DNA from 2 places in the Fictibacillus sp. S7 genome. Region 1 is predicted to be linked to the other one. Evidence: riboswitches for the same ligand, from Rfam matches in the RefSeq annotation. Region 1 holds a riboswitch; the other holds the start of a gene.
What was found. A riboswitch is a leader RNA that binds a small molecule or an ion and turns the genes downstream of it on or off. The one in region 1 is predicted to bind S-adenosylmethionine.
Positions count from the first base shown of each region.

Region 2: another riboswitch for S-adenosylmethionine. It lies ahead of mtnK (S-methyl-5-thioribose kinase); the one in region 1 lies ahead of DMO16_RS10820 (homoserine dehydrogenase).

Region 1 covers NZ_QJKL01000001.1:2,115,461-2,121,383, forward strand. The annotation lists gene yjcZ (sporulation protein YjcZ) at 1-69, shown strand, start outside; gene DMO16_RS10820 (homoserine dehydrogenase) at 126-1,361, opposite strand; SAM riboswitch class I at 1,460-1,567, opposite strand; SAM riboswitch class I at 1,663-1,772, opposite strand; gene DMO16_RS10825 (HPr family phosphocarrier protein) at 2,006-2,257, opposite strand; gene DMO16_RS10830 (GNAT family N-acetyltransferase) at 2,420-2,776, opposite strand; gene DMO16_RS24280 (hypothetical protein) at 2,855-2,995, opposite strand; gene DMO16_RS10835 (ABC transporter substrate-binding protein) at 3,053-4,063, opposite strand; gene DMO16_RS10840 (ABC transporter permease) at 4,038-4,838, opposite strand; gene DMO16_RS10845 (ABC transporter ATP-binding protein) at 4,813-5,562, opposite strand; gene tenA (thiaminase II) at 5,586-5,923, opposite strand, start outside.
Region 2 covers NZ_QJKL01000001.1:1,464,933-1,470,855, forward strand. The annotation lists gene DMO16_RS07450 (pyridoxal phosphate-dependent aminotransferase) at 28-1,200, opposite strand; gene DMO16_RS07455 (carbon-nitrogen family hydrolase) at 1,299-2,084, shown strand; SAM riboswitch class I at 2,188-2,341, shown strand; gene mtnK (S-methyl-5-thioribose kinase) at 2,421-3,632, shown strand; gene mtnA (S-methyl-5-thioribose-1-phosphate isomerase) at 3,638-4,684, shown strand; gene DMO16_RS07470 (DUF1516 family protein) at 4,750-5,112, opposite strand; gene DMO16_RS07475 (ornithine--oxo-acid transaminase) at 5,260-5,923, shown strand, end outside.

The sequences.
Region 1 (5,923 bases):
ATCATCATCGGCTGTTCATGCTGGTCCGGTCACGGCCACGGCGGCTGTGAAAGCAGCAGCAGCTGCTAATCGTTCAAGCAGCAAAAAAGATCCAGGCGGTTGTCCGCCTGGATCTTTTTATTTTTTTATAATAGAACTTCCTCAGCAACCTCGCTTGCAGCCGAGAGTCTCACAGGATAAATGCTGGTGAAATGCAATGTGCTTACAGGCAAATCTCCAGCGTACAGGAACGCGATGAGAGAGGAATCCGGCAGGGAAACCGTATCAAGTACTGCTCCTTGAAGCTGCAGTGCAGAAATTGTATCTCCCGAAATGTGTTCTTTTTCACCAAACAAAAGATAGGTTGTTCCCTCTTTGGACTGTTTCTTATGAACGACTTCAGATACGGCCGGTTTGTCCTGATAAACGCTGCCCGTCTCATACAGGGATAAAAAATCTTCCACGATGGCACTTGCTGTTGCTTCAGCCCCTGCACCTGGTCCCTGTAAGGTTAAACAGCCAAGAAGATCCGTCTGAATACGGACCGCATTGTCCACTCCTTCCACTCCATAAAGCGGATGTTCACTGTCTACCAACACCGGTTTCACCTTCAGCTCGAGACTGTCATCCAGGAGCACCAGATGTTTTAGGCGCAGTCCAAGCTGTTCTGCGAGCTGTATTTCCTCAAGACGCACATTTCCAATTCCCTTTACCTCGGCTTCCTCCCATAACGGCTGTTCACCATAAATCCACTTACTCAGCACCATGGCTTTATAAAAAGCATCCAGCCCTTCAATATCATTCGTCGGGTCAGGTTCTGCATATCCCTTTTGCTGGGCGAGTTCCAGAGCTTCCGGGAACGTAGATCCAGTTGTTCTCATGTGCGAGAGAATAAAATTGGACGTTCCATTCAATATTCCCTCCACGTGCTGTACTTTATTGATTCGCAAAAGCTCCCTCAGTGTCCTTAACACCGGGATGCCGCCGCCTACACTTGCTTCATATACAAAGCGTGCTCCTCTTGCTTTCGCAAGGCTTGTTAGCTCTTCTCCATGACGGGCAATCAGGTCTTTGTTGGCGGAAATTACATGGCACCCTGCTTCCAGTGACCGGGTAATGTACGTTTTGGCCGGTTCAATTCCCCCGATGGCTTCAATGACCACATCTGGCGCCTCTTTACCCAGAATTTTTTCAAACTCTGAGTATAATGGCGCTTTCTGAAAGTCGGACCTCGGTTTTGCCGGATTTTTAATCAATATTCCTGACAGACGGATCTTTTTTCCCAGCAACTGTTCAATCTCAGGTTTTCTTTTTAACAATGAGGAATATACCCCGGTTCCCACAGTTCCCAGTCCCAGCAATGCAATTTTAATTTCACTCAATGATATCTCTCCCTTTGTTTGATTGGATAAGCTTACCTCTCGAGAATAGCTCCGAAATGAAAAAAGCCCCCTTCCTAAGAAGAGGGCGTCACGGCCTCCTCTTATCATCCAGGATTTCTCCTGCAGGTAGTAGCACCTTTTCAGGCAATATGCCTGTAGGTTGCCGGGCTTCATAGGGCCTTTCCCTCCGCCGCTCTGGATAAGAGTACATATGAGATTGAAACATGTTATGTAGCAAATGACTTTTTTAGTACTAAAAAACTCCCTTATCGATGATAAGAGAGTTACATTCCGGTTTCATCTCTTATCGCTCAAAGTTGTACCTTTGAAGGACTTGGCACCTTTTCAGACAATCTGCCTGAAGGTTGCCGGGTTTCATCGGGCCTTTCCCTCCACCGCTCTGGATAAGCTTTTTTAAATTAGTCTTACTTTATCATGGAGGAAGAAGAGCGTCAACCGCTCCTGGACCTATTTTTCCGTTCAAGATAAAACATGATCAGCAGTGAAGGCACCAGAGCCATGATGAAGGATTTGGTGATTACCGTTCCACTGAAACTTTCACTCGCAGCGATATGAAAAGCAAAATCTGTAAAAGTGATGGCCAAAGCCATTAAAGGGTCCCAGGAATTTTCAGGCGCATAAGGCTACACTAATTTTCCTGCACAAATCTCACGTATTCCTTCAAGGGCATCCTGCTGATCCTGTCCTTGCGCTGTTATACAGCACAAGCCAGCCATGCCTGAGAGTTTACTCATGCTTAACATGCTTTTGGCATTCATCTGGCAGTTATCGAATTCGAAATAGATTTGACACTCTTCAAATTCGTTCGCTTTATGAACAAGCTTTGATATTGTTCTGGAATTCATTTTTTCCTGCAAAAAGCAGTATGTCTTCATACCTTTCCACTCCTATTCCTTTTCCCTGCCATTTTAACCCGCAATGATTAAGCACATATTAAGGCAGTTTAACTTTTTTTCATACCAATGAAGATATGCACGCCTGACCATCAATATGTGGAAAATTGGCAGTTTAGGAAAAAGGGAGGAGCATCAGAAGGGTTAAAATTGTTTTTCAAAAATATGTATTTTCCCCCCCTCGTTTTCTTTAATTTCGATTTCTCTGAAGCCCATTCCGCTCCAAAAGCTCAACGCAGGAGCATTACCCGTTAAGATTCCGAGCCGCAATACGTGGAGCTTCGTCTTTCTTAACTCATTTTCGCATTCCGTATAAAGCTTTTTTGCCAATCCCTGGTTTTGACAGGATTTGGCAACCATCAGGAAACCCAGCCACGGCTTGCCATCCTTCGGGTCCACTTTGCCTTTCCCGTAAAACAGCTCATTATAAAATGGATTGGAGTTCATAATCTCTAGTTCATCCATCACTTTCTCCAGCCCGCTCTGTTCCCATATCAGCATTCCCGCACCCCCTATTCTTCTTTCTAGCATACAACAAAATCAAAAAAACACGCTCCTGAAATCAGGGCGTGTTCTTCGTTATTGGCTGTCCTTGTTGTTCTTGATTTCGGCGATATCATCCTGATTGGCAATTGGATCAGCAAACGTTCCCTTCGGAATATCCGCCTTTCCTTTTCGCTGCTCCGCGTTTTGCTTGCGGATTTTTTCATTTTTGGCCATGCCGGACACCTCCTTGCCTGGTACTTAACATAACCAAACAAGGCGGAGTCTACTCTGTTATTTTTCCAGATTAATATAGGCTTTTTGGGTATCTATTTTCTTTTTGATCATATCTGTCTCATAAAGCCACTCTGAAACCTTATTCCACGACTTTTGATCCTCATACCCAAAGGGTTTGCTGCCACTGTCCATCAAGGGCAGAAGAATTCGAAGGCTTTTCTTTTCTACCTTTTGATCCAGGGGAAACTCTTTGTTTTCATGCTGAAATAAAATATTCAACGCGTTCTCCGGATGCTCTTGTACATCCTTTTGTCCTTTTGAAAGAGCCCGCCAAAATTTTTGGTAAAGCTTCCTGTTTTTCTTCAATCCATCTTCGCTCGAAACAAGTACCAGCTCATAATAATCAGGCACTCCGTATTTTACTGGATCGATGGATCGGACAGGGTGCCCCTCTTTTTTCAGCAAAATTTGTTCATGGTTGATATAGCCACCGGAGATGCCGTCAACTTTTTTAGAAGCCATCGCCGGAATGATATCCCATCCGATATCCGTCATTTTTACGTTATCCGGATTTCCCCCGTCATGTTTTACCATCGTTTTAACAATAGCTTCATTAATCGGAATAGACGGATAACCTACATTCTTTCCTTCAAGATCTTTAGGTGTGTGAACGCTGCTTTTCTCTGGCACCATCAGATGATTAAGCGGATGCCTCACCATCGCTCCAAGAGAAACCACCGGAATGTTTTCGGCACGTGAAAGCACAACCTGCGGCTGGTAGGTCAATGCAAGGTCCGTACGCCCGGCTGCCACAAGCTTTAACGGATCATTGGTTTCAGCCGGCATTTTCACGTCCACCTCAATGCCTTCCTTTTTAAAATAACCTTTCTCAATGGCATCATAAATTCCGGCATGCACTGCGTTCGGGTACCAGTCGAGCATCACGCTCACTTTCTTCAATCTATCTTTCCCTTCCCCGCTTTTAGTCGCGGAAGAGGAACAGGCACCAAGTGCGAGAAGCAGACACCCTGCAAGCAGCCATTTACTGTGTTTTATCCACTTTTTCATGTTGTACATCCTTTCTGATTTCTTTCCATCTGAACATTCGTTTTTCCGCAAGTGCTGCTGCCCCAAAGAAACACATGCCAAGCAGGGACAAAAGGAAGATGGCGGAAAAGACACCTTCTGCGTTCAGACTGCCTGACATTCTTCTGGAATAGTAGCCGAGCCCTTCACTTGCCCCGAGCCATTCACCGATTGTTGCACCCACGACTGAAAATACAGCAGCAAGTTTGATGCCCGAAAAGAATGAGGGAAGTGCCATGGGCATCTGTACTTTTTTAAAGATCTGCCATCTTCTTGCTCCCATGGAACGCAAAAGATCCACATAATCCCGATCATGATGGTTCAGGCCGTCATAGGTGCTCACCACAATGGGGAAGAAAGCGATCAAAACAGTAACCGCGACTTTGCTCCATATGCTGTAGCCAAACCAAAGGACAAAAATCGGTGACAGCGCGATAATCGGTATGGTCTGGGAAATCAATACCCCGGGATAAATTGTTCGTTGTAACGATTTGAAAAAAAACATGGCAACCGCAAGTGAAACACCAGCCACTGCCGCTATAACGAAGCCAAGGATCGTTTCCTTAAACGTGGCCCATGCATGAAAAAGCAATATGTCCTTGTTCTCAAAAAGAGACAGTAGGATGCCTGACGGTGCCGGCAGAATAAAAGACGGCAGCCTGCCGGTATCCACAAGCCATTCCCATGCACCAAGCAGGAGGATGGCTGCCATCAAAAATAAATAATAATCCTTAAAAAATGCTTTGATACGATTCATGTGTAATTCTGCTCTCCAATGTATTGATCAGCTCTGTTATTTCAGGGGATAGATATGTCTCTCTCGGCCTTTGCAGCTGAACCATGATTTCTTCCGTCTCACCGGATGGGTGGAGAACAATAATCCTGTCACTTAAAAAAACCGATTCGTGGAGGTCATGTGTGACCAGTACGATGGTTTTGTTCAGTTCTCTCCATAGCGCAGCCATCCATTGGTGCATATCCTTTTTGGTCATGGCATCAAGAGCGCCAAATGGTTCGTCCAGAAAAAGCACCTCTTTTCCCGTCAACAATGTGCGCAAAAAAGCGATTCGCTGACGCATTCCCCCGGACAGCTCATGTGGATAGGCTTTCTCAAATGCGGACAGTCCCACCCGTTCCAGGAGAGCTTCCGCCTCTTTTCTCTTTTCCCTTCTTTGCTTTTGAACCTCTGGTGACAGAAGCAGGTTATCCATGACCGTACGCCAGGGAAGAAGAAGGTCCTTTTGAGGCATATAGCCTGATGCCCCCGGGACGGATGGCTCATTTTGAATCAGGATTTCCCCTTCATCCGGCTTCTCCAGACCGCATGCGAGTTTAAGCATTGTACTTTTTCCTGTGCCGCTTTTGCCAATAATGGAGACAAATTCTCCTGCCGCCGCTGAGAGATTTATGTTCTTTAAGATGGGTCTGTACTGCCCGCCTTGTTTCATGCTGTAAGAAACATTTTTCATCATGAATGTCATTCATTCGCTCTCCTTTTGCAGGACTATACCGGCCATTCATGCCCGTAATAAACCATGTCCCAAAACATGAACTCAAATCGTGACGTAGTTAGAAAATGGTTTTGCAAAGCCTCTAGCTCCTGATTGGTTTTTCCTTCCGCCCATTCATCAAGCTTATCCTTCAGCCAACGTGAAAGACTGCCGAAGTCTTCAGAAGCGTACATTTCAATCCAAGGGCCATAAGGATGGCCGGACAGGTTTCCTGCTTCCCTTTTCAACATGGTTCCGATCTCGTGATAGCTCCACATGCATGGCAAAAGGCAAGAGACCAGTTCGGCCAGGCTCCCCTGCTGGGACGTTGCCAGCATATACCTCGTATACG
Region 2 (5,923 bases), 650 kb from region 1:
TAAAAAATCTGTCAATCCAATTATAGCTTAGAAAATATTTAATGCGCGGATTCGATCTGCCGCTTCTTTCAAGCGCTCTTCATCCGTAAGAAGGCCCACTCTTACATAGCCTTCTCCCTCTTTGCCAAATCCGATGCCCGGAGCGACCACAACATGTGCCTCATTCAGCAAGTAATCTGCAAAACTCTCTGAAGTATGTCCTTCAGGCACGGGAAGCCAGCAGAAAAAGGACCCTCTGGGTGCCTTAACATCCCACCCGAGTTCCTGCAACCCTGAAATAAAAACATTTCTTCGCTTTTCGTACATGTCGGCAAGCTCCCTGACACAATCCTGCGCCCCAAGCAATGCCTTTGCCGCTGCTTCCTGTACCGCCGGAAACAGGCTGACATAAAAATGATCCTGAAGCAGATTAATGCTTTCTATCACACTCTCATTTCCAATCGCAAAACCGACTCTCCAGCCTGCCATATTATACGTTTTACTCAATGTATAAATCTCAATTCCCTGTTCTTTGGCACCATGCGTCTGCAAATAACTGACGGGCTTTTCTCCATCAAACCCAATGGCTCCGTAGGCAAAGTCATGAACGACCAGAATATCATGCTTTTTGGCAAAGTCCACGGTTTCCTTGAAAAATTGCGGAGTGGCAACACCTGCTGTTGGATTGTTTGGATAGTTGAGGAACATTAATTTGGCACGGTCGGCCGTTTCTTTATCAATTTCGTTATAGTCGACAAGAAAGTCATTTTCCTCTTTCAGCGCCATCATGCTCATTTCTGCTTCCGCCATGGCGACGCCTGACCAATAATCCGGATAACCCGGATCCGGAACTAAAGCAGTATCTCCTTTGTTCAGAAAACACTGTGCAACTTCTACGAGACCAGCTTTTCCGCCAAACAGCACAGCCACTTCTTTTTTGGGATCAACCTCTACCCCAAACTCATTTTTATAGTAAACAGCTACCGCTTCTTTCAAAAAATCATATCCCCGAAAAGGAGAATATTTGTGGTACTGAGGATTAACCGCTGCCTCTTGCAAGGCAGCAACAATATGAGGAGGTGTCGGCTGGTCAGGGTTTCCCTGTCCGAGATTAATCACATCATGCCCCTGTGCGGCAACCGCACTCACTTTTCCCACAAGCTTGGCAAAAAATTGTTCAGGCAGGCGTTTTAACGCATCTGCTTGCTGGAAACGTTTCACATTCACACATCCTGTCATTCGTAATTTTCTTGAAATTCTAATCCAATATGTTATACGCTTATTGAAAATCTGTCAAAACGTTTTAATGGGGGATACGCATGAAACTGAATGTAGCACTGATCCAAATGGACATCCAGCTCGGATTGCCGGAAGAGAATATTAAGAAAGCCGTACAAAGAATTGAAGAAGCCTCAAAACAAAACGCAGATATCGTCGTACTGCCGGAACTCTGGACGACCGGCTATGATTTGGAGCGTCTTGTTGAAATTGGAGACGCCAACGGGGATAATCTGAAAAAGCTGATGAGCGGTTTAGCACGGCAGCACCGCATCAATATCGTTGCCGGCTCTGTTGCCAATAAAACAGACAATGGCATTTTTAACACACTTTACGCCTTTAATCGCGAGGGTGAGCAGATTGGAGAGTACAGCAAACTGCATTTGATTCGCCTTATGCAGGAAGAGAAGTTCATTGCCCCCGGTTCCACCAAGGGGAATTTTATGCTGGAGAACATTCCGGCTGCAGGAGTCATCTGTTATGACATCCGTTTTCCGGAATGGATCCGCGCCCATGTTCTCGATGGTGCCTCCCTTCTGTTCGTGCCGGCCGAATGGCCTGCCCAAAGGCTCTCTCACTGGCGAAATCTCTTAATTACGAGAGCCATTGAAAACCAATGCTTTGTGATCGCATGCAACAGAATCGGCCGGGATAACAATAACGCCTTTGCCGGCCACTCGATCATCATCGATCCGTGGGGAGACGTCATCGCTGAAGCAGATGGTGAAAATGAAACCATTTTATTTGCCGAGATCGAGACGGATCTCGTTGATGAAGTCAGAAGCAGAATCCCCATTTTTGAGGACCGCAGACCCGAACACTATTAATCTTCTTGAAAATTGCAATTGACAGCTTCCTTTGAAAGCTGTATGATAGCCATTGTAAATTATTATTGCATTCTGTGTTTTCTAACAACTTAATGATGAATGTCTCTTATCAAGAGCAGGTGGAGGGAATTTGGCCCGATGAAACCCAGCAACCGACCGTAATACCATTGTGAAATGGGGCGTCTTTATTTGAAGCCTGGACTTCCAGTATGGCACGGTGCTAATTCCAGCAAAGCTTAAGCTTTGCAAGATAAGAGGCGTGGAAACTATACATCCAGGCCTCTTTTCTTCAAGAAAAGAGGCCTTTTTTACATTTATCCTTCGGAGGTAAACCCTATGGCAACGTCAACAAAACAAGCCTACACACCGCTCAATGAGCAAACCGTGATCGAACTATCCCAAAAACTCGGCCTGTTCAGTGATTACAGATCCATTGAGGTCAATGAGATCGGTGACGGCAATTTGAATCTTGTATTCCGGCTGGTCGAACCGTCTACCCAAAAATCGGTTATTATCAAGCAGGCGCTCCCTTATGCCAAAGTCGTTGGAGAGAGCTGGCCGCTTACCCTGGACAGGGCACGTATTGAAAGTGATTCACTGAAAAAATTTGCTGAGTTCGCGTCTGAACATGTTCCCCAAGTCCTTTATACCAACAACGACCTGGCCGTTACTGTCATGGAGGATCTGTCCTCTCATGTGATTCTGCGCAAAGGCTTGATTGATGGAGTAACCTACCCGAACCTGGCTCAACATATTGGAACTTTCATTGCGAAAAACCTGTTCTACACCAGTGATTTTTATTTACATCCGTTTGAGAAAAAAAGATTGGTCCAGCAGTTTACCAATCCTGAGCTATGCAAAATAACCGAAGATCTCGTGTTTACCGATCCATTTTATAATATTGAAACCAATGATTATCCTGCAGAACTGCAGGATGCCGTTTCAGAACTCTGGAATGATTCGGGCCTAAGAAACAAAGCGGCCCGGCTCAAACTTAAATTTTTGACACATGCCGAAGCATTGCTTCATGGAGATCTGCATTCAGGGAGTATTTTTGTAACAGAGGAATCCACCAAAATTATCGACTCTGAATTTGCCTACTACGGTCCACAAGGATTTGATATCGCTCACTTTTTTGCGAATATCGCAATGAACCATATCGCTCAGCGGGCTCATATCAAAGACGGAGAAAAACGGGCCGAATACCAGCTGTACCTTTCCGGCTTAATCAGAGACACATGGATTACCTTTACGGATACATACAAAGAACTCTGGAGAAACGAGGGTGTGGAGCTGGCAACCAAACTCCCGGGTTTTGAAGATGAAGTCCTGGAGAGCATATTTACAGATATGGTCGGTTTCGCGGGCTGTGAAGTCATCCGCCGGACCATTGGCCTGGCTCATGTTGCAGACCTGGATTCCATTGCTGATTTCGATGAACAAATCATCCTTAAAAAGAAGGCTCTTAAACTCGGTCGGGATTGGATCAAGAACAAACAACGAATAAAAAATATTGAAGAATTTATTACCAGCATCAGGAGTGTTTAATTTATATGAGTACAACAGAAACGCAAATTTCATCTTTACGCTATAAAGGGGATCACCTGCTTCTTTTGGATCAGCAGCAGCTGCCCCATCATACGGTTTATATTAATGTCACCACCATTGAACAGGTTTGGGACTGCATCAAAAAATTGAACGTGAGAGGTGCTCCGGCCATTGGAATTGCTGCCGCCTTTGGAATCGTTCTTTGGGCAAAAAGCCACACCTCCCTTTCTTTCGTTGAATTTAAAGAACAGTTGAACCGTCAAACCGCTTTTCTTTCGACATCCAGACCTACGGCTGTCAATTTATTTTGGGCACTTGACCGCATTACAGCTTCGGTTGCCAATGTCCGCGAGACGAAAGAGGCAGTTGAACGCATTGAACAGGAAGCCCTTCTGATTCAGAAGGAAGATGAGGAGATTTGCCGCAAAATCGGCGAGAACGGATTAACCCTGCTAAGCGACGGCGACCGCCTCATGACCCACTGCAACGCAGGCGGGATTGCAACGGCAAAATATGGTACGGCGCTCGCTCCTCTTTATTTGGCAAAAGAAAAGGGATGGAATCTCTCGGTATACGCCAATGAAACACGCCCCGTTTTCCAGGGAGCCCGATTAACCGCGTGGGAATTAAAACAGGCCGGAGTTGACGTTACGCTGATTACGGATAACATGGCTGCTCATACATTAAAAACAAAACAGGTCAGTGCTGTAATCGTTGGATGTGACCGGGTTGCTGCCAATGGAGATACAGCCAATAAAATCGGGACGTTCGGACTTGCACTCCAGGCAAAGGCGCTTGGCATTCCTTTTTATGTTGCCTCTCCCCTTTCAACGATCGACCTGCACACCCCGACTGGCGATGACATTCCGATTGAAGAACGTCCTGCAGAGGAAATCACCCATGTACAAGGTGTGCCTATTGCACCTAAAGGGGTAAAAGTTTTCAATCCAGCTTTTGATGTAACGCCTCACGAGTACATCACAGCCATTATTACGGAAAAAGGCATTGCCCGCGGGAATTATAAGAAAGCACTGGCGAAATTAAAAAAATAACCACATACAAAAAAGCTCGTACTCCTTCATGACAGTTCCTGGGGGTACGAACTTTTTCTTTTTTTTTAAAAATGCATTGGCAAAACTGAATATCCGTAATAAAAGACAAGGGCCAATGCCAAAATGAGCGTAATCCAGCGGGACTTTTTATCCTCATTTCGTTTTGCACCCAGCAGCATCACTTCAAACAAGCCGATAACTGCCAGACCCAGGATCCCTTTAATAATGAGCGGTCCCATATTTACCGCACCTGCCTGGATCCACTGATAGATAAGCATCCCACCAGAAAAGATGGTAGTTATGTACAGAAGACGGAGAATCATATGCAAAATGCGGGAAATTTTTTTATTTTTTCTTTTGTATAGGGTATAAGTCAGAAAAAATAAAACAAGCGCAGCCGCCCATGAAAAAACGTGGAAGTGTAACATATTTATTTCCTCCTGTGTATAATCCTTCACTTTACTATACCATGAAGCGTGCCGGCGCGCTTCACGAGCGGAAGTAAGGCTAGGAAGAAAGCCTTTTCATTGCTATAATGTAAAAGAATTCACAATACTAAGATTGGAGTGAGAGATATGATTAAAACAGAAAACATCATCTCCAAAACAGAACAATACGGGGCGAAGAATTATCACCCACTTCCAATTGTCATCTCCAAAGGCGAAGGCGTATGGGTTTATGATCCGGAAGGCAACAAATATATGGATATGCTGAGCGCATATTCAGCCGTGAACCAGGGGCACCGGCATCCGAAGATCATTCAGGCGTTAAAGGACCAGGCAGACCGCATCACCCTGACTTCACGTGCTTTTCATAATGACCAGCTTGGAAACTTTTATGAAAAAGTAACGAAACTCACAGGCAAAAATATGGTATTGCCGATGAACACAGGGGCAGAAGCAGTTGAAACCGCAATTAAAACGGTCCGCCGTTGGGCGTATGACGTGAAAGGTGTTCAAGCCAATCAGGCGGAAGTCATTGCTTGCGAAGGAAACTTCCACGGACGTACAATGACGGCCGTTTCCATGTCTTCTGATGAAGAGTACAAACGAGGATTTGGTCCGATGCTGCCAGGAATCAAGTTGATTCCTTACGGTGACCTCGAAGCGTTGAAGCAAGCCATCACACCGAATACGGCTGCTTTTATTTTGGAACCCATTCAGGGAGAAGCCGGCATTGTCATTCCTCCTGAAGGCTTCCTGAAACAAGCTCGTGAGCTTTGCCGGGAAAACAATGTCC